4 regions of the Oceanobacillus sp. CF4.6 genome follow, and region 3 is predicted to be linked to each of the others. Evidence: predicted binding sites of a transcription regulator. Region 3 holds the regulator's gene; each other region holds the start of a gene.
The links. Region 3 encodes Rex, which represses fermentation and respiration genes when NADH is low (regulators of the CRP and FNR family bind a similar motif). Its sites were predicted from a motif close to TTGTGAAATATTTCACAA; they were not measured.
Positions count from the first base shown of each region.

Region 1 (6,175 bases), on a different contig from region 3:
TTCCAGCCAGTGGGTAATAATTGGTCCAACCTGCATCCGGTGAACCGCCGACAACAAAGGAAATGTTAAACAGCATTGCGCCTGCGAAGTATAACCAGAAACTTAATGCATTTAATCTTGGAAAGGCAACGTCTCTTGCACCAATTTGCAGTGGAATAATGTAGTTCATCAAACCAATAACAAATGCCATCGCCATAAAGAAAATCATGACAACGCCATGCGTGGTAAATACTTCATTATAATGCTGAGCGTCCAGAAACGCATTTTCAGGTACGGAAGTTTGCAATCGCATCATGACCGCATCTGCACCACCACGGAAAAGCATAAGAAGTGCAGAAATAATATACATCATACCGATTCGTTTATGGTCTGTGGTAGTTAACCATTCATTCCATAAGTAGCCCCATTTTTTAAAATAAGTGACACCTGCGATAATTGCGATAGTCACAAGAGCAATCGTAACCATTGCGCCATAAATCAGCGGGCTTGGATGGGGGACGGCGAATCTATCAAAAAAGTCCATATCTATTTAACTCCTTTCGAGAGTCTTGAAGTTTGTCTGTTTATCGTGAAAATAATTAGTGGTTACTGTGTTCTGATTCTTCACTGCTTGATTGGTCGTTATGTTTTTCATGTTCTGTGTTTTCATCTTCAGAACCAGTGGAGGAACCGTGGTTATGTTCACTATTTTCACCTTCAGGAGCAGGTGCGAAATCTAAGTGTGTCCCTGTAAATGTCATTTGCCCCAGATGGCCAGGCTCTAATAATTGTTCAAATTCTTCTTCTGTAAGAGGATCAGCAGTTGCATGGATCTCCTCTACCCATGTATCAAATTCTTCATGTGGCATGGCCGTTACATTGAAGGTGTTTTCTGCAAAACCTTCTCCATTAAAGTTGGCGTTACGTCCCATATAATCACCAGGAACTTCAGCAACAACGTTTAATGTGTTGACCATATCTGCCATCGCGTATTTTTGTCCTGCAAGTTGTGGTATCCAGAAGCTCGAAATTGTGCCATGGGAATAGAGTTTAAACTCTACTGCCTGGTTGGTTGGGATAAATAGGTAGTTAACCGTTTCGATATCTTGTTCTGGATAACTAAAATGCCATTTCCAGTTGGAAGAAGAGGCATAAATGACCATAGGTTCCTGTTCTTCGTATCCGACTGGTGTGGACTCTACTTCATAGGTCGACATAACAGATACAACAGATAGGAAGGCAACAATCAAAATTGGAATTCCAACGATAATTCCCTCAACAATTGGATTTCCTTCAATGTGAGGAGGCTCATAATCATCCGGCTGTTTGGATGCTCTGTATTTCACAAGAACGATGATTAAAAGTGTAATGACGACGATAACAATGATTGCCATTGAGATAATCGAAATCCAGATCACATTGGCTGTGGTTTCAGCCTGTGGCCCTTTAGGATCTAAAACGAGTAAAGGTTCACAACCTGTTAACACGGTGGCTATAGTGATCATAAATGTTAATAATGCCCATTTAAACTTCATCTATATACCCCTTTCTCTTAAACTATATTTTTTAGTGATAATTACAGAAATGCTCAAAAAACATAACATTTTACATAATAGTATCGAAAAAAATTAATTTCAATATCATGAGAATTCCTTCACAAAATGTTCATGAAGATTTGTATATTTTATGAATGGGGGTGTTAATTATTGGAATTTTAGAGAGGCTTGTCCATTCGACAAAATTCGGGGAGTGACAGGCACTCCCTGACTCGCACTCCTTTACTGTTGCTTGATTTTGCCTCGGATTTCACCATCAGGAAATGGAGTGGTATGGACGTTCACATATGTTTTACCAGCACTCATAAGATCAACTAAATTTGATAATGACTTTCCCATTAATGGGCCTACAAGATCTTTTGCAGTTATGACTCCTTCTATTATTTTATTATTTGTACTGCTACCATGATCAATTGGACCAAATAGAAAAGCGACGATAGGGCCATTTATATTTCTTTGTCCTAAATGGATATGTGCTTCTGTCATGTTCCTTAAATCATGAACAGCTAACCGATAGATAATCTTCTTTTGATCGTTACTCACATGAAACAATGCCAAACCATCAGCGTCTGTGCGAACAGGTGGTACTTCCTGTGATCCAGATAAGTGGGAAATAAAAAAATAATCGTTATACATGTTTATCCTCCTTTTCATATAGTTTATTTTTGGGAGGACAATCTGCTTGTATTGCTATCTCTACAAATGGAAAATCGTAAAAAAATGGCTATTGACTATATGAACTAACTCTCTATAACATCGTTTCCTTTACAGTATTTCGGAATGGTACAGACATCTCTTATGATATAATTGGGTGTGGAGGTGATTGTATGGACCCGTTAGAAATTATGTTGAATCTGGATCGCGTTATTCCCCATTATAAACCTGTCATTAGTGCGGATAGTCAAATGGTTGTTGGCTATGAAGTGATTGCGTTCTTTCAGGAAGAAGGTGGCAGTATGGAACGGATGGATTGGTTTTTTGATGACTCGTCGATCCCTGATGAATTCCGTCTTGAGGTGAATAATTATATCCACCAACAAGCGATTGATCGACTGATGAACGAAGAACAACCTATACATCTGACTATTTATTATGACGCTGATCTATTAATTAAAGACAATGGTGAATCATTATTGTCCATATTGCATTCCAATGGAGAAAAAGGCTTGGATCTGCATCAGATTGTGATTGAAATAAAGGATACATACCTAATCGAACAACTAGATACCCTTCGTAATTTAATAAAATACATGAAAACACTTGGCATTCGAATTTCCCTCCATATGGAACAACCAAATGGAAGTCTTGACAGATTGGCTATCATTCAGCCAAATATCGTTAAAGTAGATACGGGATTTTTGAAAGATGATTTATTGCCACATTTATATCGTGATGTACATCAGTCCCTTTCCATGCTATCCCGGAAAATAGGAGCTGCTTTATTATTCAAAGGGATCTCCTCGTATAATCAGTTTAACTATGCATGGAGGAGTGGAGGACAATATTATCAGGGCCGTTACCTGAAAGAACCTCAAGCAGCATTCATTGAAGCAGATTGCTGTCAGGAACTCATTCGAACAAACTTCCATCAATTCGTGAGTTTTGAACGAAGAAAGGTCAAAGCGCAACTAAAACTAATGGAACAGCTTAACCAAAAGTTTAAAACAACGCTAATGACAATTAATCCGGATAACGCGTACGATGATACCATTCTAAGTGTTGGAAGTGCCTGCAACGAGCTTGCTTTTCGGGTGTATATTTGTAATGAAGAAGGGATTCAATTGTCCTCGAATGCAGAAAAAAATACAGATGGGGAATGGGAACTACTGCAGGAAGGAAGAAATAAAAACTGGAGCTGGCGTCCTTATTTCTTTGAAAATATTATGCGAATGAACGTGGAGAAGAGAGGATTACTTTCTGATTTATATACAGATATCGAAAAGGACGAACTGATTAGAACATACTCTTATCCAATCACAGATGAATTATATGTTTTTCTAGATGTTCCGTACGCGTATCTGTATGACCAGGAAGGCCTGCTTTAATTTTAAACACACCGACTTAGAACGTTTTTGGAAAGCTTTGGAGTCTCTCTTCAAAGCTTCCACCAACATCCACATTTTAAGAAGCCCACAACAATCCTCATCATGATAAACTAATACTATACGAACAAAAAAGATTACTATAAAAATATAAAACTAAAAAAAGGGGAGAAGTTTATGAAATTTTTCCACACAGCGGATTGGCATTTAGGGAAACTTGTGCAAGGAGTCTATATGACGGAGGAGCAGCGCTATGTTCTTCAGCAATTTATTCAAGCGGTAGAAGAAGAACAACCGGATGCTGTTATCATTGCAGGTGATTTGTATGACCGTGCAGTTCCGCCCATCGAGGCCGTCCATCTTCTGGATGAGGTTTTGGAAACAATTGTATTAAAATTAAAAACTCCTGTTATTGCGGTAGCAGGTAACCATGATAGCCCGAGCAGATTAAACTTTGGGAGCAGCATTATGAGAAATAACGGTTTTCATATTGTCGGAAACTTTACGGGAGACATGAAACCGGTAATCTTGCATGATGAGCATGGGGAAGTTCATTTTCATCTTATTCCATATTGTGATCCAAGTATGGTGCGCAATGTTTTGGATGATGAAGAGATCCGTTCCCATAATGATGCAACGAAAAAAATTGTAGAGAATATCAGTAAATCCATGGATCCAAATAGCAGACACGTTGCAGTTGGACATGCTTTTGTGACTCCTTTTGGTGAAGAGGAAGAGAATACGAGTGATTCTGAGCGACCACTCTCCATCGGCGGAGCAGAATATGTCGATGCACATCATTATATGCCTTTCCACTATACGGCATTGGGACACTTGCATCAGGCGCATCATGTACAGAATGAAAAAGTGCGTTACTCTGGTTCTATTTTAAAATATTCCATCTCTGAAGAACATCATAAAAAGGGATTCCATATTGTGGAAATGGATGCAGAAGGGACAATTTCCTTAGAAAAACGTCTTCTGAAACCAAGACGTGATATTCGAACTGTAGAGTCAAGCTTAGAGGATATATTAACACATCCTATTAATGAAGATTATGTTTTTGTGAAACTACTTGATGAGACACCGGTTCTTTCACCAATGGAAAAGGTCAAGTCGGTTTACCCGAACGCGATGCATGTGGAACGGACCAATTACACGCTTTCACCTTCTTCGAATCAACACGAGACGATAAATCGGAGCAAAATGAGTGACTTCGAACTGTTTAAATCTTTCTATAAGGAAGTTAAAGGTGACGATGCTACAGAAGAAACCGAAACCATTTTCAAAGAAGTTCTGGATGACTTGTTAAAAGAAGCAAATGAAACAAATGTGGATACAAAGAAGAAGGAAGTTCTATCAAACTAAAGCCTCATGGCAGGAAGGAGAATAATCATTGAAACCACTCAAATTAACAATGACGGCATTTGGACCGTATAAAAATATGGAAGTTATTGATTTTACGGAGCTAGAAGATACCAATCTGTTTGCCATTTCCGGAAATACGGGCGCAGGGAAAACGACGATATTTGATGGGATTGCCTTTGCATTGTACGGTAGTGCCAGTGGGACAGACAGGGAAGATAATAAAATGCTTCGCAGTGATTTTGCCGATGATAGTGTCCATACTGCTGTGGAACTAGAGTTTTCGCTAAACAATCGAATTTACCGTGTGTTCCGTCAAATGGGTCATGTGAAAAAGGGGAATAAGTCTAAAACGGGAGAACGGTATGAGTTTTTCGAGAAAGTGGATGGTAAAGAAGTTCCCAGTGTTGACAGACAAATTGTTTCAGAGATTGATAAAAAGATGGAAGCAATTATCGGTCTGACACAAGATCAGTTTAAGCAAATTGTCATGTTGCCACAAGGAGAGTTTCGTAAACTATTAACCTCGGAAACAGAAAACAAGGAAGCGATTTTGCGTAGACTTTTCAAGACAGAAAATTATAAGCAATTGAATGAAGTGTTACGAAACAAAAAGAACCTGGTGGAAACTGACTTTAATCAAGTAAAACAAGCGAGGGACCATTATATTGGAAACATTTCTACGGTTTTACCAACTCGTGAAGAATCGCTGCTCTCCGGTGTGCTTGCTGCAGATTATTATAATGTCCCACAGGTTGTTGCAGGTCTTGAAGAAGAAACAGAATTTTACCGGAATCAAATTAGTAAGGATGAACAAAGATATAAAGAAGCATATAACGCTCATGACAAAGAGCAAAAGGCCTATCATCAGGCACAGGCATTAAATGAACGTTTTCTCGAAATGGACCAAAAAGAGAAGTTATTCAAAGAGCTGGAAGTCCAGGTTCCTAAAATTTTGGAAAAAGAAAAACAACTGGAAGATGCGGAACGAGCTAGTACAATTGAAGTTTATGAAAAACAGGCAGATGAGTGGCGTAAGGAAGAAAAGCTGAAAGAACAAAAGCTTGCGAACACTGTGGCAGCGGAGAAAGCTGCCGTGGCAAACCTGGAAAAAGCGCAATTAAGCTATCAAGAGGAAGAAAATAAAAAAGAGCAACGAGAAACAGCAGGTAAAACGCTCGATCGACTCGAAGGACATTTACCAGTTGTAAAAGATATTGATGAACGAAAAAA
Region 1 is NZ_JBIMEX010000001.1:511,977-518,151, reverse strand. It holds gene qoxB (cytochrome aa3 quinol oxidase subunit I) at 1-523, opposite strand, end outside; gene qoxA (cytochrome aa3 quinol oxidase subunit II) at 579-1,514, opposite strand; gene ACHABU_RS02750 (CHRD domain-containing protein) at 1,758-2,171, opposite strand; gene ACHABU_RS02745 (EAL-associated domain-containing protein) at 2,363-3,580, shown strand; gene ACHABU_RS02740 (exonuclease SbcCD subunit D) at 3,755-4,945, shown strand; gene ACHABU_RS02735 (AAA family ATPase) at 4,974-6,175, shown strand, end outside.
Region 1: a site for Rex is predicted at 1,622-1,639, ahead of qoxA (cytochrome aa3 quinol oxidase subunit II). Genes of this name have one in related genera too.

Region 2 (6,175 bases), on a different contig from region 3:
TTCCTTATATATTGTGAATAAAGGGAAAGTGAGAATCTATCGATTAGCAGAATCTGGAAAAGAACAACTGGTGCGAATATTAAATATAGGAGAATATACGGGAGAATATGCGCTATTCAATGAATCCACGCACGAATCATATGCAGAAGCGATCATGGATACAAGTATTTGTAAGATTAAACGATCCGATTTACAAATGCTGCTTTTAAAATATCCCTCCATTTCCTTTAAAATTCTCACGGAATTCTCTAAGAGACTGGACCAGTCAGAAACACAAACGACACGCTTTGCGACTGAAAAAGTAGAGACTAGAATAGCACTTTTTTTAGCTGAGTGTGTGGATAACGAAGCACAAACGGACGAATTTATATTGCCGATGAGTAAAAAAGATTTAGCTTCTTATTTAGGAACTACACCTGAAACCGTTAGCCGCAAATTGGCAGATCTTGAGGAACAAGGACTAATTAAGCAGAAGTCACATAAAAGGATTGAAGTTTTTGATTTAGATGGTCTGCTCCTAGTGTGACACCTTGGCATTCTTATAGTAAATCGAAAACAAATTTCAATCTAATCAATTTACTACATTTTCCTCTACCGGATATCCTTGTATGACTTCTTCCACGCCCTAAAGTACACATCCGGGCGTTTGTTTCTTTTTCAAGCACATGTATGTAATTCCAGTTATTTTGTGAAATGATTCGCGTAAGAACTCGCGACAAAAGAATCCGGCTTGATTTTTGGTTCGATCCCTAAAATTTCCATTCGCAATACCATTTCATCGACAAAGATTTTTGTTTTGTTTCTGCTTCCAGATCCAATGTCAATATGACCTTCAATCGAGAAGGATGCACCTTTATATATATTTGGTAAAATAATGTCAATTAATTGTTCTATCTTTTCGTCGCTGAACATAGAAACTACTTCTTCTGTTAATGTAGTTTCTAAGGAGATTCTCTCATGAAGATTAATCATCTTCCTTGGTACCATTACTTTTCGAATACAAGCCCAGGCACCCTTCGTTTTACAATGAATAACAATACCGGTTATAAATCTTGTATAGTCAGGGTGGACTTGCGAATCGGTACCAAACATCAGCTTATAGCAACCGTTTGGTTCTTTTTCCATAAATTGTTTGATATACTGAAACACCTGACTGAATGACATATTCTTTCTGCTCAAATTTTGAAAATCATCGTTTAACTTAGTCATAAATTGATAGCCTCCTACTACGATTGGAGTTATTAATTTTCTGAAGCCTATACTATAATTATAAGTAATACATGTTTAAAAAATTCCTAAATTAATGTAAATTACCATGCTGAGTGAAAAGTTAGTCTGGAGAATAAATAAGTTGGAGGTTTCAGGTGAAAGAAATAGTTATTATACTAGCAGAAATCGTCAATCAAATACATGATATTTTAGTAGATATGCTTGGCTTAACCATGTCGGATAAAGAACTGCATTTTTGGGTCATTGGTGTAATCGGAATGGGTACTTTTTTCGTCGTTTATTTCTTTTTCAAACTTCTAGAAAATATGAGATGGAGTACAACTATTTTTTCATTCATTTATACGTTTACCATCATGATTGTAATTGTGTTTGCGATAGAGCTTCAGCAGGCCATAACGAATAGAGGGAATATGGAATTTGCTGATGCAGTAATGGGACTATGGGGCTTTATGGTCATGTTTTTTGTCTACGCAGTTATTGCATTGGTTATTTATCTCTTTGTAAAGTTTAATAAAAATAGAAGAAGGTAGTAGTAACAAAAAAAACGAGCGTTTTGAGCTCGTTTTTTGTTTGTATAGGATTAGCTTTTTGGTTTACATTCTTCAAAATATGGTGCCAGGATATCCTTTAATACGTTGACACTGTTGCTGAATTTGTATTTCTCATCCTGATCAAGGTCGATTTCTACAATCTCTCGAATTCCATTTCGGTTAATAATTGCAGGTACACCAATATAGACATGGTCTTCCCCATAGCTGCCATCCAAATGAGCCGATATTGTCAGAATGGAGTTCTCGTTTGAAAATATTGCCTTTGTAATCCTAGCAAGTCCCATAGCAATTCCGTAATAAGTTGCACCTTTACTTTGGATAATGGAGTAGGCAGCGTCCCTAACATTCACAAAAATTTCATCAAGATCTTCCAGCTTGTATTTATCATTCCTGCTAATAAGTTTTCGGATTGGTGTCGTTCCTATACTGGCAGAGCTATACACAGGTAGTTCGCTGTCTCCATGTTCTCCGACAATATAGGCATGCACATTATTCGGTGCCACTTTAAAGTATTCACCTAATGAATAACGAAATCTTGCTGTATCCAATATTGTACCTGATCCGATAACGCGTTCTTTTGGCAGACCACTGAATTTCCATGTAGCATACGTAAGAACATCGACAGGATTGGTTGCTACAAGGAATATGCCATCAAAGCCACTATCCATAACTTGATCTACAATGCTTTTGAAAATTTTCAAGTTCTTTTCTACCAAATCAAGTCTGGTTTCCCCAGGTTTCTGATTGGCACCAGCACAAATTACAACTAAGTCTACATTTTTACAATCTTCGTATGTACCAAAACGAATGTTCATGGGACTTGGCGCAAACCCTTTTCCATGATTTAAATCAATTACATCTCCTTTTGCTTTATCCTCATTCAAATCGATCATTACTAAATCATTCACGATCCCTTGATTCATTAAAGCAAATGCATAACTAGATCCAACAAATCCTGTTCCGATTAAAGCTACCCTACTGATACGTACATTATTGTCTATCATGATAATGACCTCCATACGTTTAAAATACCTTTAGTTATATTGCCCTAAACCTAATAAAATTTCACGTATAATGATAACTGTGGGAAATTTAGAATGTCTCTACTAATCACCTTGCTAAACTTGGTGAAATATGGATATTTTAATGTCTGTTGATTTATAATCTTCGCTATTGAGATAAACTGCGACGTAACTTCTATCATGTTAGAAATCATTTTCAGGAGAAATGTGCTCTTGCTACCGTCCGGGATTGCTCTGGGCGGATGCTTTCCACGGGCACGGCCTCAGCCTCCTCGAGAAAATCGCTCTGCGGGGTCTTCGGACACGTGCTGTTCCCGTAGGAGTCACCGCCCAGAGCAATCCCGGACTGGTGAAGTTGTATGATGTTATTTTAGCACCCGCAAGTATAGTAATTGTTAGCAACCTTAACTAGCTATGGGAAATACACGGAGACTCCAACGGGAAGAGAGGCATAGGTGAGACACTGAAATGCGTCAGCATGAAGGGGCTCACCAGCCGCCCGTGGAAAGCGCAGTGTATTTCCCATAGCGGTCGCCGAAGTTTCTGCATACTGATAGAAAACTAGCAGTCACTTCGAAATTTATAGAAACTCTGAAGTAAGAAAAGTAACTAAATTAATAAAAATCCGGAATGCTTAGGACAAACAGTTATCCAAAGTCAACCGGAGCAGTGTATCACGATTCCTCCTCATAATGTATCCATTTCATTCTGCGAAAGTTGAGTGATAATAAAATCGACATTTGTGTTAACTCAGGGTAGTAGAATTTACTACGATGAGTCAAATCATGTATACTTATGTGAAGGTGTTCACTAACCTGATTGCATATAGGAGGCATAACAATGAACAAGCTTAAAGAAATGACGATGGAGCAGAAAAATAAATTGGTCCTTCTGATCATTTTAGCTATAATATCAGGTTTTGCGATAATTGGACAAGGTTATCTGTTTGTTATGATTGTTGATCGTATATTTTTGAAGGGTAATTCCTTTTCTGAAATTATACCACTATTAGTAGGACTAGTGGCAGTTCTTTTAACTAGAACCTTTTTCACATATTTGAGTGGGAGAACAGGGATTAAGATGGCTTCGATCGTGAAGGGGAAATTAAGACAGTCCCTTTTAAATAAATTTTCGAATAACCCTAGGCAAGCATCATTGCATGGGCAATCCGGACAAAAGGTGAGCGTAATGATGGATACGGTGGATGAAATCGACAGTTATTATAGCAGCTATCTTCCGCAAGTTATCCAGTCATCTATCATCCCAATCATGCTTCTTATTGTCATTTTCATGGAACACTGGACAACAGGTGTCATTATTCTGGTTACGGCACCATTTATCCCAATCTTTATGATGGTCATTGGATTTAAAACGAAAGATAAATCGGAAGAACAATTTGATAAAATGGCTGCATTTTCAGGGACATTTCTTGATACATTACAAGGGTTAACGACACTTAAATTGTTCGGACGTGCCGAGCAGCAAAGAGATAAAATTCGAAAAAGCAGTTTGGATTTCCGTGATGCAACAATGGAGGTACTGAAGGTAGCATTCTCAAATTCGTTAGCACTTGAATTTATATCCATGCTAAGTATTGGTCTTGTGGCACTGGAAGTTGCGGTGCGCATGATTATTTTTCAGGATATTACATTTTATACCGGTTTCTTAATGCTCATACTTGCTCCGGAGTTTTATACCAAATTGAAGGATTTAGGTAGTGCCTTTCATACTGGAAGAACGAGCATGGGAGCTGCGAAGAAATTGGAAAATGAGTTATCTGAACAGGAACAGGCAGTTGAATGGGGAGAAGCGTCTATTCCAACGAATCAACCACCGTCCATTGAACTGGCTGGCGCTGGGTTTAGCTATGAATCGAACGGGTTTGCTGTTGAAAATATCAGTACGGTCATTCGTCCTTATGAACAGGTTGCAATTATAGGCAAAACTGGTGCAGGAAAATCGACACTTCTAAATATGATAGCAGGTCTTGTTTCACTAAAAGAAGGTGAGATGAGGATCAATGGAGAAAAAAGAGAGCTCATAAGTGAAAAATCCTGGTTTGATAGCCTAAGTTATATTTCCCAGGATCCATATCTTTTTTCAGGAACCATTGCGGATAACATCGCAATTGGTTCCATAGCGGAAACGACACGTGAAGAAATAACCAAAGCAGCTGAGAAGGCAGGAATAAATAAGCTAATCGATACACTTGAAAAAGGGTATGATACACCAATTGGAGAAGCTGGAAGAGGAATCTCTGGTGGTGAAAAACAGCGGATTGCTATTGCAAGAGCCTTTTTAAAACGTCCCTCTATCATTCTTTTTGATGAGCCAACTACCGGATTGGATTTGCAAACAGAGCAAATTCTCCAATCATCTATCAAAGAGCTTGGAGAAAATTCAACAGTTATTACCGTAGCTCACAGACTACACACGGTTAAGAGTGCAGATAAAATTCTGTTGCTGGATAACGGAGAACTACGCGCATTCGGTACACATACAGATCTGTTAGAGTTAGATGAAATGTATCGAAATATGGTAACTGTACAGCAGGGAGGGGAAGCGCAATGAAAGGTTTAAAGTCTGTAATTCTCGTTTTGCTGAAGGAAAAAAAGGATATTGTTCTTTCCATTATCTGTGGATTTATTGCCGGAATTACTGCTGTCGGTCTTTTTTCATCTAGTGGATATTTAATTTCACAGGCCGCACTTGCTCCGCCTATTTACACATTAATGGTGCTTGTTGCCGTCGTCAAACTGCTTGGAATTATTTCCGCATTAAGCAGATATGGGGAGAGGTATTTTTCCCACCGAGGGACTTTTACGATGCTTGGCAACCTGCGTGTGTCTTTTTATGAAAAACTCGAACCACTTGCTCCAGCAATCTTTCAAAAATATAGAAGTGGGGATTTGCTATCCAGAATCGTTGGAGATGTGGAGACATTGCAAAATTATTTCCTGCGGGTTTTCTATCCACCTATCGTTATTGTACTTGTATTTCTCGTTACGATATTTTTTACAACATTCTTATCCATCGAAACGGCATTCATTCTCGTTGTTGGGTTGCTCTTGACAACTTTTGTTGTTCCAGCACTTTTTGGATACAGCCAACGAAAAGTGGATCGTAAAGTGAGGCAGCGCAGAGGGAAACTATCGACAGATGTCACGGAGTTTTTATATGGTTTTCGTGATTTGAAAATATATCAGCAAGTAAATGACAAAGAAAAGGATTTAATACAGTCATCGAATAATTATGTGGAGGAGCAGGAACGGGAAAGCATCCATCATTTGTTTAGTGAATCGGTAAATACCTTTATATCACTTCTCGTCTCTGTAACTATTTTGGCAGTGGGAGCTTACTTGGTTACAGAAG
Region 2 is NZ_JBIMEX010000008.1:9,029-15,203, forward strand. It holds gene ACHABU_RS12865 (Crp/Fnr family transcriptional regulator) at 1-526, shown strand, start outside; gene ACHABU_RS12870 (ribonuclease H-like YkuK family protein) at 682-1,209, opposite strand; gene ACHABU_RS12875 (hypothetical protein) at 1,365-1,760, shown strand; gene ACHABU_RS12880 (L-lactate dehydrogenase) at 1,811-2,785, opposite strand; gene cydD (thiol reductant ABC exporter subunit CydD) at 3,644-5,374, shown strand; gene cydC (thiol reductant ABC exporter subunit CydC) at 5,371-6,175, shown strand, end outside.
Region 2: a site for Rex is predicted at 3,599-3,616, ahead of cydD (thiol reductant ABC exporter subunit CydD). Genes of this name have one in related genera too.

Region 3 (6,175 bases):
TGATGCCTATTTATTAGTTAAAATACTTATTCTTACTGCTGTACCTGTATCCTTGATTCTGCTGCAACCCGACTTTGGAACAGCAATGGTATATCTGTTCATTGCGGGTATGATGATTATATTATCCGGCATTAACTGGAAAATAATTACGAGCTTAATCGTTGTCATTTCTACGGTGTCTGCTGCAGTGATTGGTTTTGTTATAAAATTTCCAGTACTGGCACAGGAAGTTCTCGGAATTCGTCAATACCAGGTTAATCGTATTCTGACTTGGTTTGATCCAACGCAACAGTCCAGTGACGCAACATACCATTTTGACCGCGCATATATGGCACTGGGTTCTGGACAGTTATTTGGCAAAGGAATGGGAAGTCTTGAAGTTAATTACCCCGAGGCACATACGGATTTTATATTCTCTGTAATTGGGGAGAGCTTCGGCTTCATTGGAAGTGCCATTGTTATATTTTTGTACTTTATGCTTTTGTATAAGCTTGTCACATTAGGGCTGAGCATATTTAAGTATTCGTCATTTGGTACGTATTTTTGTTTTGGATTTTTGAGTCTTCTATTAATCCACGTTTTTCAAAATATTGGAATGACCTTGGGGGTTATGCCGATTACCGGGATTCCATTGTTATTAATCAGCTATGGAGGGAGTTCCATCTTATCCACAATGATCGGGTTAGGTATTGTGTATCGGGTGGCAGTAGAGAACACCATTCAAAACGATTATTTATTTAAATAGAAAAACAGCAGTATCATTTAAGATACTGCTGTTTTTCTATTTTTAACTGTTTCATCGTTTTAGAGGTTCTCTTGAAGAGAAGTCCATTCTTCCATTAAATGCTCAGCTTCTTGTTTTGTGCTGCTTACTTTCTGGGTAAGTTCCAATGATTTTTCATGGTCCTGATATATTTCAGGTTTTGTCATTTCCTCTTCCATTTCGGAAATTTCCAATTCCAAACGCTCAATCATTTCCTCAAGGTCAGCAATCCGACGCTCTGTTTTCCGTTTTTCACTTTGCTGTTGCTTTCCTTCTTTAAAACTCAGCTTTTTATTTTCGGCTGCTGGCCCAATTTCCTTTTCCTGCTGAAGTCGTTTTAATTCTGCTTCTTCTTCCTTTTTTTCCAAGTAGTAGTCATAGTCTCCAAGATACATTGAAATGCCGTTTCGTTGCATTTCAGCAACCTGATCGGCAATTTTATTGATGAAATAGCGATCATGCGAGACGAATATAATGGTTCCGGGAAAATCATTAAGAGCAGCTTCAAGAACCTCTTTGCTATCAATATCCAAATGGTTTGTTGGTTCATCCAAAATAAGCAGATTCGCTTTTTGCATTTTTAATTTTGCGAGAGCAAGTCGGGCCTTTTCTCCACCACTTAATGTGTGAACCGGTTTAAGGACATCTTCACCAGAAAATAGAAAATTCCCGAGAATGGTTCGAATATCTTTTTCATTAATTGTAGGGTAATCATCCCATAATTCCTGTAGAAGGCTTTTTGATGAGTCAAGCTCTGCTTGTTCCTGATCATAATAACCAATTTGGACATTGGTGCCGATTTGGATCGACCCACGATCAGACTTTAGGTTACCTAATATAGCTTTTAATAAAGTTGTCTTACCAACTCCATTTGGACCTACGAGTGCGATGCGTTCGCCACGATTTACATGTAATTTAATATCGGAGAAAATAGGTTCCTGTTCATTTTCATAACTTAGACGCAGTTGATCTATATTTAAAACGTCATTTCCGCTTCTTTTTTCAATCTGAAAGGAAAAGGATGCCGAAGATTCATCTCCAGGTGGACGGTCAAGTCGATCCATTTTTTCGAGCTGCTTTCTCCGGCTTTGCGCTCTTTTTGTAGTAGAAGCTCGGACAATATTTCGTTGTACGAAGTCCTCCAATTTCTTTATTTCTGTTTGCTGCTTTTCAAATTCCTTTAATTCCTGTTCGTAATTTAAAGCCTTTTTCTCCAAATACTTACTATAGCTTCCATGATATTTACTCGTTTTGTGCCGTGCAATTTCATAAACAATGGAAACCGTCTTGTCTAGAAAATAGCGATCATGCGAAACGATGACAATGGCACCAGGATAGTTAACTAAATAATTTTCCAGCCAGGAAAGCGTATCGATATCCAGGTGGTTCGTTGGCTCATCCAAAATCAACAGTTGCGGTTTTTGCAGTAAGAGTTTCCCCAATGCCAGTCGTGTCTTTTGGCCACCGCTTAGCTCCATGATTGGTGTATTGAAATCATAATCAAAGAAATTCAACCCTGTCAGAACAGTCTTTATGTCTGATTCATACGTGTACCCTCCGCCAGTTTGATAAGCCAGCTGAAGTTTATCATAATCCTGAAGTAACTTTTCATAGTCTTCCCCCGCTAAATTAGAAGCATTTTCCATGTCCTTTTCCAACGAATGAAGCTTGCTTTCCTGAAGCCTTAGATGCGAGAATACCTCCATCATTTCATCCCAAATGGTTTTACCTGACTCCAGTGTCATATGCTGGGAGAGATAGCCGAATGTAAGGTCTTTAGGTTTAAAGAAATCTCCCTCATCATAGGATAATTCACCAGCCATAATCTTTAGCAATGTCGATTTCCCGGCACCGTTTCTTCCTACAATGGCGACACGATCATTATCTTTTATTTCTAGTTTAATATTTGATAAAATTTCTTCAGCACCGAAGGATTTTGAAAGGCCGTTTAATTGCATTAATATCATAAATATTCACCCCATCCTTCATAGTGTATCTTATAGTTAATTAAGTAAGCAACTCAGGTTGTGAAAAATATCACGACTTCTTTCTGGATTTCTGTTAAAATGGAATAGGATACGTTTATATCATTTACTATAGGATCGAAAAGAGGAACGTTTAATGGACCAAAATAAAATTCCACAAGCTACTGCAAAGCGCTTGCCACTATACTATCGTTTTCTGAATAACTTAAATCAGCAAGGTAAAAAAAGAGTTTCATCCAAAGAATTAAGTGAAGCAGTAAAAGTTGATTCTGCTACAATTAGAAGAGACTTCTCTTATTTCGGTGCACTAGGCAAAAAGGGTTATGGTTACAATGTCGAGTACTTACTAGGTTTTTTTAGAAGTACATTGGACCAAAACGAAGTTACAGAAGTGGCTTTAATTGGTGTAGGTAACCTTGGTACAGCATTCCTAAATTATAATTTCATGAAAAATAATAACATCCGCATTACAATGGCATTCGATGCTGACCGTGAAAAAGTAGGTACCGATATTGGTGGGATACCCGTTTATCATGTCGACGATCTCGATGAAAAATTGAATCATATTAAAGTTGCTATCTTAACCATACCAGCTATTGAAGCGGATTCAATTGCCAATAAACTGGTAGAAAAGGGGATAACTGGAATCCTTAACTTTACACCTGCGAGGATAACCGTCCCTAAAAGGATTCGCGTACATCATATTGATCTGGCTGTCGAATTGCAGGCACTCGTATATTTTCTGAAACACTATTCACTTGATAAATAATAATAATGCTATTGAAATGTAATTATTTCGATGGCTTTATTTTTTTGCAAATTGGAGTATATCTAATTATCTAATGAAAGATGGGAGAATTTTTTATGAAGAAATTGGGGCGCTTTGGTATATCCACTATTTTATTTATTTTTATTTCATTCGTCTTTTCAGCATGTTCAGAAGATGAAAGTATACAAGAATCGTCTGATAAATCCGTTCGTGCAGAGATGGAGGAAGATACGGAAGAAGATTTGCAGGAAAATCTCCCTGAAGACGAGGTATTATTTACAGTGATTGAGAATAATGTAAATGCACTTACAAATGGAAACCAAAATGAATATAAGAATACGGTACATAGTGAGTCACCTGTATATGATCAAACTGTAGATACAATGAAACAATTATCTCCTTATCAATTGGATATGGAGCTTTCCGGTCTTTCTGTAGAAGAAAAGACGGAAGAAGAGGCAAGGGTTTCTTTTACCCAGACAACGATAAAGATGGAAGGATCCGAATTTCAAAACAATAAAACTTCAGGGATACATGTATTAAAAAATGAAAATGGGAATTGGAAAATCTATCAGACAGAAGTCGAAGAAGTAATTACACTTGATGAAGATGTCTTATCTGAAGAAGTAACGATGGAAGGGGAATATACGGATTACATTACCAATCTGAAAACTCCATTTGATGATGGTGGGTGGACGCTCGGGAACTATCAGGAAGCAGAAGGCGAAGCGATTGCAGAGTATCTGCCATCTAATGAGGACTTCAGTAATTTAACGGAATTATTAACCATTCATTATTATCAAGATGGAAATCATCACATAGGCATAGAAAATTTCCTTTCTGAAATGGAGAACAATCTTACCGAAGTGAGTACAGGTAGCTTAGAATTCAACAGATTAGAACAATCATCAGAGGAAGGGATAATTGAATTCGCTTTAACTGATGATGAGGTACTGTTCGATCAGGAAGAGGTTGTGAGGGTATTCATAAAAGAAAATGACTTGTTTGCTTTACGGTATACGACATTGGAAAAAAAGATAGATAACAAAAAAGCGTGGATCGATATGCTAAAAGATATACAGTGAATAAGTAAAAGGAGCAGAATATTATCATTCTACTCCTTTTTATTTTTGGACTTAAAATATTGTGTCAGCAGTTTAAAGACTACCCAGAAATCCATGGCTGCAACTGCAGCGAAGATAAGCGTAACCGGATTCCAAAGCGTTTCCCCTTTACTTTGAATTGCAATGTAAATAAATGTCGTACCCATCAGCGTGTATATGAATGCTTTGATTAATAATGATTTACCCATTAATTATCCTCCAATGAAAATTGTTTGTAATTGGTCCAGTTGATGTTGAATTTCCTCTGGAGTCAGTGAATACTGTGCAAGAACAACCATCGTATTCATTCCAGCGTGAACGATAATTGGCACTAGAATCCGCTTCGTTTTTACATATAGAAATGCGAATACAAAGCCCATCGAAGCATAAATTAAGATGTGTTGCGGTTCACCATGGATGAATCCGAAGATAAGTGCGGAAAGCAGCCCGGCAAAAAAGAAATTCATTCGTTTATAAAAAGTACCGAATATGATTTTACGAAAAATTAATTCTTCCAGTATTGGTGCAATAATTGCTGGGATTAGCATAAATAATGGAGCGGCACGGGTAATATCCATAATCTGTTGCGTGTTCGCTGAACCTGGATCTATACCAAGCACTTCCATTTCAATTGTAGCTGCAATACCTTGAGCGAATAAAGCCATAAATATACCAAGCACAGACCAAAGAATGACGGTACCTGTAGTGGCAGCATTTCGGGCACTTTGCATTTGCATATCTGGTTTCATTATAAACAGGATTACTACAAGACCAGCAATAAAGCTAAAGATGGTCCAATAAACAACAGCATCAAAAGCAGAAATCGGAAATAAGTTTAAAAGCAAAGGGGCTCCGAGGATGCCTGAAAATTGAACAATAATATAAGTGAGAATTACGTACCAGTATCTTCTAGCCAAATGAATGTCTCCTTTAATTACTTTCTACATTTACATATCACCCATTCTAACATAACTTGGATGATGAATTATAATCGTATGTCTTACTTTAAAATCATCTTCTTTATTTATATTATTAAAAATATGGAAAAATAAAACATACTTTGCTTGCATTTTTCGGATGGATTAATTATTATATGAGTAGGAGTTAGCACTCAATGTATTAGAGTGCTAATAAACTAAAAATTGATATGGAATTAAGGAGGCATTCTACATGATTAAACCACTAGGAGATCGTGTTGTTATCGAACTTGTTGAACAAGAAGAAACAACTGCAAGCGGAATCGTACTTCCAGATTCGGCACAGGAAAAGCCGCAAGAAGGTCGCGTTGTTGCAGTAGGAACTGGTCGAGTAACTGAAAATGGAGAAAAAGTAGCACTTGAAGTTTCTGAAGGTGACGTTATTATTTTCTCTAAATTTGCTGGTACCGAAGTAAAACACCAAGGTGCAGAATACTTAATTCTTCGTGAAAATGACATTTTAGCTGTAGTTAGCTAATAAAAACATAAAATTAACTACTTATTTAAATAAATTAATCATGATTTTATCAAAGGAGGAATTTTCTTATGGCTAAAGATATAAAATTTAGTGAAGATGC
Region 3 is NZ_JBIMEX010000004.1:236,621-242,795, reverse strand. It holds gene ACHABU_RS09315 (FtsW/RodA/SpoVE family cell cycle protein) at 1-745, shown strand, start outside; gene ACHABU_RS09310 (ABC-F family ATP-binding cassette domain-containing protein) at 805-2,730, opposite strand; gene ACHABU_RS09305 (redox-sensing transcriptional repressor Rex) at 2,885-3,517, shown strand; gene ACHABU_RS09300 (hypothetical protein) at 3,613-4,602, shown strand; gene ACHABU_RS09295 (YdiK family protein) at 4,632-4,829, opposite strand; gene ACHABU_RS09290 (lysostaphin resistance A-like protein) at 4,833-5,537, opposite strand; gene groES (co-chaperone GroES) at 5,791-6,075, shown strand; gene groL (chaperonin GroEL) at 6,144-6,175, shown strand, end outside.

Region 4 (6,175 bases), on a different contig from region 3:
CCGGAACTTATGATGAATTGATGAATCAAAAAGGCTACTTCCAACAGATGAAAGAGATTGAAAAGAGCGTATTTCTAGGGGAGTAAATAATTTCGTCTATACCCATAAGAAAAAGGCAGTCTAAGGTATACCACCTTTAGACTGCCTTTTAAGCATTCCGTTAATCTTTCTTAGTAACTATTTCATCTTTTCCAGCTACCAAAAATGCGAGTGCGATTGCGACGATAATAATGAGAAAGGGAGCAACAAAAATTAGAAAATCGTTAAACATCTGGATCACTCCTCCTTATTTTTATTACCTTGTACATAGTTCTTATCAAAAAGAAACAGTTTCATTAATAAATATAATGATGGGAGCAAGAGAGCCATTCCCAGAATAAATACGACGACAAGTGAGATTGCCATTGCTGTATTGGTGAATCCTTCATATATGGTCAGATGTGGATAAAGTAAATATGGATAATGTGATATTCCATATGCGAAAAATGCCAAAGCGAATTGCCCTACAAGAAAGCCGAACGCCAGTCCATAATTTTCCCGTTTCCATAGAAGCCAAACGGTTCCAATCCATAATACGAATGATAAGGCGAACATCCACCAAAGATCCATAATCCTGGAAAAGTGTTCTTCATTATGAGAACTCAATTCATAGATAATTCCACTAGCTGCAATGATTAATGGTATCGACCAACCGATTGCATATTTTCGCATGAGATCCGTAGCTTTAACATCACCGGTTTTATTTGCGTACCAAGTAAGGAATACAGCCGAGATATAAAGTACAGCTCCAATACTAAGAACAACAATGGACCATGTTAATGGACTCGTGAATAAGGCTGCATAATCCAGTACCGGGTTTCCGTCAATTATGGATACAAAACCGCCTTCTGAAATAGTCAGCACAATGGATAAAGAAGCTGGAATCAATAAGCCTGAAGCTCCATACATAAATGCATATCCTCTGTGACCGCTAGTTCCATACGATTCAAAAGCATAGTAGGAACCTCGAATTGCAAGCAATATCAAACCAATACTTCCCGGAATGAGTAGTATTGTTCCGAAATAGTATGCTGTTTGTGGAAAGAACCCGACAATTCCTACGAAAAAGAAGACAAAGAATACATTTGTCACTTCCCAAACAGGGGAAAGATAACGTTGAATTATTTTTGATAGAATATGCTGTTTGCCTGTGATGATGCTGTGGGCATTAAAGAAACCTGCGCCATAATCAATGGACCCGACAATAACATATCCAAACAGGAATAACCAAAGTACGGACATACCAAGAATCTCTAAACTCATGATGGATCACCACCTTGCATTTTTTCGAGCTCTTTCTCTACGGGATCATTTTTGAAAATTCGCCTGAGCACGACAACTGTCCCAATTCCAAGAACAAGGTAAAGACCTGCAAACAGGATAAACATATGTCCGACATATTCACTCGTTGTTGCTGCTTGATCGACCGTCATAATCCCTCTTAATATCCAAGGTTGTCGACCAACTTCAGCCATCCACCATCCTGCTTCAATTGCAAGGAAGGATAATGGTCCACCGAGCACTATTAGCCAACGGTACCAATTTGCCTTAACAAATGGCCAAGATCGTTTAATGCCAATCCAGTAAACAAGGGATAGGAAAATCATAAATCCGCCAATCGTAACCATGGTGTCAAAGAAATAATGTATGACCAATGGAGGTTGTTCTTCGACAGGGAATTCATTCAACCCGATAACCTCAGATGTAGGATTTCCGTGAGCAAGCATACTTAATGCAAACGGAACCTGAATTGCATACTTAACTTCTTGTTTATCGTCCAATACGCCATACATGAGCAATGGTGCGCCTTCTTCTGTTTCAAAATGCCATTCAGCAGCAGCCAGTTTTTCTGGTTGGTATTCTGCTAAGTATTTACCGGAGAGATCCCCAATTAATGCAGTAGCTATTGCGAATACAAGACCAACTTTCATTGTCATATACAACGCTTTTTTGTGATATTCATGATTGGATCCTTTAATTAACTTGAAAGCTGCAATCGCTGCGAGCATAAATGCTACTGTCATATAAGCTGTAGCTAAAACATGCGATACCTTTGTAGGCATGGATGCAGTGAACATTGCTGCCAATGGGTTTGCATTCATCAGTTGCCCATTTATAATATCAAATCCACCTGGTGAATTCATAAACGAATTTACGATCGTAATAAAGAAAGCTGACATACCCGCTCCGAGGGCAACAGGGATTAACAATAGGAAATGTTTTTTAGGATTTTCAAATCGATCCCACGTGTACAAATAAATCCCTAAGAAAATTGCTTCAAAGAAGAAAGCAAATACTTCCATAAATAAAGGTAGTGCAATAATGTTACCGGCAAGTTCCATAAATCTAGGCCACAGTAAAGAAAGCTGTAGTCCAATAATCGTACCTGTTACAACACCAACGGCAACTGTCACAACAAAACCTTTCGCCCATCTTCTTGCCATCAAAATATAATGATTATCATTCTTTTTGATTCCAATCCATTGTGCGATCATAATCATTAGTGGTACCCCAACCCCGATTGTTGCATAGATAATGTGAAAGGATAAGGTTAGGAGGGTTAGTAATCTGCTAGCGTATACTGGATCATCAAATAACAATGTGAAATCCTCCTCTTTAAGTACGCAAGTATACTGTCTGAGCATAAATAAGCGTTTTTTTATAATCATTATTAACAGTTTGTTAAATAATGCACATAGTTTTATTATAACCTTATAACTGACGGAAATGTAATTTATTTATGGCAACTTTTCAACATCGAAATGAATATCTTGTGAACAAATATATTGAATTCAAGTGATAATGCAAATCGAATATACCTACGTTTAAATTAACCTAAGAGTTACCGTGTTACCCTTTTTTAATATCGAATGTGTAATGATTCTCAGTTAGAAAAACTCCCTTTTCATAAGTTCGTTCCGCAAAAGTGACATGATTGTTATGATCGATTAATACAACCGTAGAAGAGCGTGTTCCGTAATCAGGTGTTCGAATGAATAGAGGAGACAGCTTTCTTTCCAATTCCATACCTACGCCAGTTTCCGGTAAATCTGTATCGTCTACTTCTTCGGCATTCGATACAATATCAAATAGATTTTCAATATGAACCGTCCGATTTTGTTGGAGATAATCGTTTAACATACTTCGTCCTTTTGTTACCTTTGGCCATGGAGTATTAAGAAAATGATTACTCAGCGCATGCGTGCCATGACTGATTCTGGAATATTTGTCTTGAATATTATTATAATAAAATAGCTGATCAGCATCTCCGACAATAACATTAAACCCTGCATAATTTTCACGGTTTTTACTTAATCCGTTTAAAAATTCCTCGGAAGTCTTGTTGCTTTGCAGATAGTCCGTCACGATTTCACCACGTGATGACTTCCTTTTTTCTTCCATTTTCGGATCCCGATAATTTGTCAGTGCGGCAAAGCGGCCACTTTTCGTAATTCCGAGCCATGTCCCCATCAGCAATAAATCCCTACCTGCCAGGATTTCAGGATTGTCTTTCCAATAGTGAGCCTGTTCGGTTGGACGCTCGTAAAACTCATCTCGGTTAGCTGCTATTACTAATTTATAGTTCGAATGATCATGAAGTTGAAAATTAATTAAACACATCGTTAAAATCTCTCCTTTCTACCTTATTATAGAAGGAGGAGAAGTTTATAATCAAAAATATTGATCATTAGAGCTTGGAGATAAACCTAGTTTTCTTAGAAAACTTGGTTGTCACCAAGCCTTTCGGTGACAACCTTAGTTGCACTTATGCAGGTAGGAAAGTTTTATACTTTCCTACCTGCTAAAAAAGACCTGGTCTCCCGTTCAAAATAATGCTATACTTAACAAGCGATGAGCTGATTTGTGTAAGACGGAAGGATAACGTATTACATGTGATGTGAACCACATGATCCTGCGCCACAATTATTAAACGCATAGAAAGAGGCTGACTTAATTTTTTAAGCAGTCTTTTTTTTATGATTTACATTAAATTAATAATTTCCCTATTGACATAATCTCTTTTACTATACATAATAATAGCAACAATAATGAACGTTAATGAAGGATTAGTATGCGGACAATTGATATGAAAGAGAGCGGGGTTTATCAGCTGGAAGACCCTGTCGTATTCTATCCGCAGAACCTGCCTGCAGAGTCCCGTGCCAATACACGGGCGCTTCTCCAGCGTTATGGATTCAAGCGGAATGTGCATACATTCAAGTAATGGTGGTACCGCGGAAGTAGAGTTCTTTCGTCCTTATAATTGAGGATGATTGGGCTTTTTTTTATTTGCAACTAAGGCATTCGCTAAAGGCTTGGCGAATGCAAAGGTTTTCTAATAAATAATGAATTAGGGGTAATGCATGATGCGTAAACAGAGAATCGTAGTCAAAATTGGAAGCAGTTCTTTAACAAATGATAAGGGTGAAATCGATCAGCAAAAACTCGATGATCATATTCATGCATTGGCTGCGCTTCGACATGCTAACCATGAAGTAATTCTCGTATCATCAGGTGCGGTCGCGGCAGGCTTTGCAAGACTTGGTTATTCCTCTAGACCAGTTACATTAAAAGGAAAACAGGCAGCAGCGGCGGTAGGACAAAGTCTGTTAATCCAGACATACATTGAAAAATTTAACAATTACAAAATTACATCCGCTCAGTTACTTTTAACGAGAGGTGATTTTTCCAACCGGGAGCGCTATCGAAATGCTTTTGCAACGATTATGGAGCTTTTGGAAAGAGGGATTTTACCGATCATTAACGAAAATGATACCGTGTCAGTTGAAGAGTTGACATTTGGTGATAATGATATGCTGTCAGCCTTAGTTAGTGGATTTATCCACGCAGATCAACTGATTATTTTAACGGATATTAATGGGATATATAGTGGTAATCCAAGAACGAATCCATCGGCTATAAAATATGATTTTCTAGATACTATTACAAATGAAATGATTGGTGTTGCGGATACGAACGGTTCCAAAGTGGGTACCGGCGGGATGAAATCAAAACTGATGGCTGCCAAAACAGCAACATCACTTGGCGTACCAGTTTTTATCGGACATGGAAAAGGTAGGGATAAACTCCTCGACGCCTTAAAAGGAGAAGGGGATGGGACATATATCGCTAGTCATTCGAATTCTCCCATTAATACAAGAAGGCAATGGATATCTCTTCATTCAGAATCGATGGGGAAATTATATGTTGATCAAGGTGCGGAGGAGGCTATTTTATATCACGGTAGCAGTCTTCTTTCGCCAGGAGTTTTTAAAGTAATTGGAACATTTCAACGAGGAGATGTTGTACAGGTGTTTGGCTTAGATGAACTACTTGGCAGAGGGCAGGTTAGCTGTTCATCCGACGATTTGAAAAAATTGACTGAGAACCGAATGGGAAATGAAAAGGACCATTTACCAACGATAGAGGTTATTCATCGTGATGGTTGGGTGAAAGCAAAAAAAACGGGGAGGAATGTATAATGCGTGAAGTAATCCAAAAGGGTAAGGCTGCCAAAGCTGCAAGTTATCTGATGACAGGAGTAACAACAGAAGAAAAAAATGTAGCATTATGTTTAATGGCAGAACAATTAATCATCGACCAGCAGTTCATTCTTCGTGAAAATAAGAAAGATATTGAAGCAGGTAAAACAAAGGGTTTGTCACAGTCCGTATTGGACCGGATTATGTTAAACTCAGAAAGAATGAAGGGAATTGCGGATGCTATAACTCAGGTTACCGAACTTAAAGACCCCATCGGTGATACGTTGGAAACAATTGAGAAAGAAAACGGACTTCATATTCATAAAAAGCGGGTGCCAATTGGTGTTGTCGGTATGATATATGAAGCAAGACCGAATGTGACGGTTGATGCAGCTGCACTTACTTTAAAAACTGGAAATGCAGTTATTTTAAGAGGGAGTTCGTCAGCAAGGAACTCCAATATTGCGCTCGTTACATCGATACACCGTGCATTGGAAAAAAGCGGAATTCCGACGGATGCAGTTCAATTAATTGAAGACACAAGCAGAGAGACAGCAAAGGAGCTATTCCGCTTAAACGACTATTTGGATGTGTTAATACCAAGAGGTGGAAAAAACCTGATCGATACAGTAATTAGGGAAGCTTCTGTACCC
Region 4 is NZ_JBIMEX010000008.1:16,035-22,209, forward strand. It holds gene cydC (thiol reductant ABC exporter subunit CydC) at 1-86, shown strand, start outside; gene cydS (cytochrome bd oxidase small subunit CydS) at 161-271, opposite strand; gene ACHABU_RS12900 (cytochrome d ubiquinol oxidase subunit II) at 277-1,302, opposite strand; gene ACHABU_RS12905 (cytochrome ubiquinol oxidase subunit I) at 1,299-2,639, opposite strand; gene ACHABU_RS12910 (NRDE family protein) at 2,890-3,660, opposite strand; gene proB (glutamate 5-kinase) at 4,407-5,522, shown strand; gene ACHABU_RS12920 (glutamate-5-semialdehyde dehydrogenase) at 5,522-6,175, shown strand, end outside.
Region 4: a site for Rex is predicted at 2,719-2,736, ahead of ACHABU_RS12905 (cytochrome ubiquinol oxidase subunit I). Genes of this name have one in related genera too.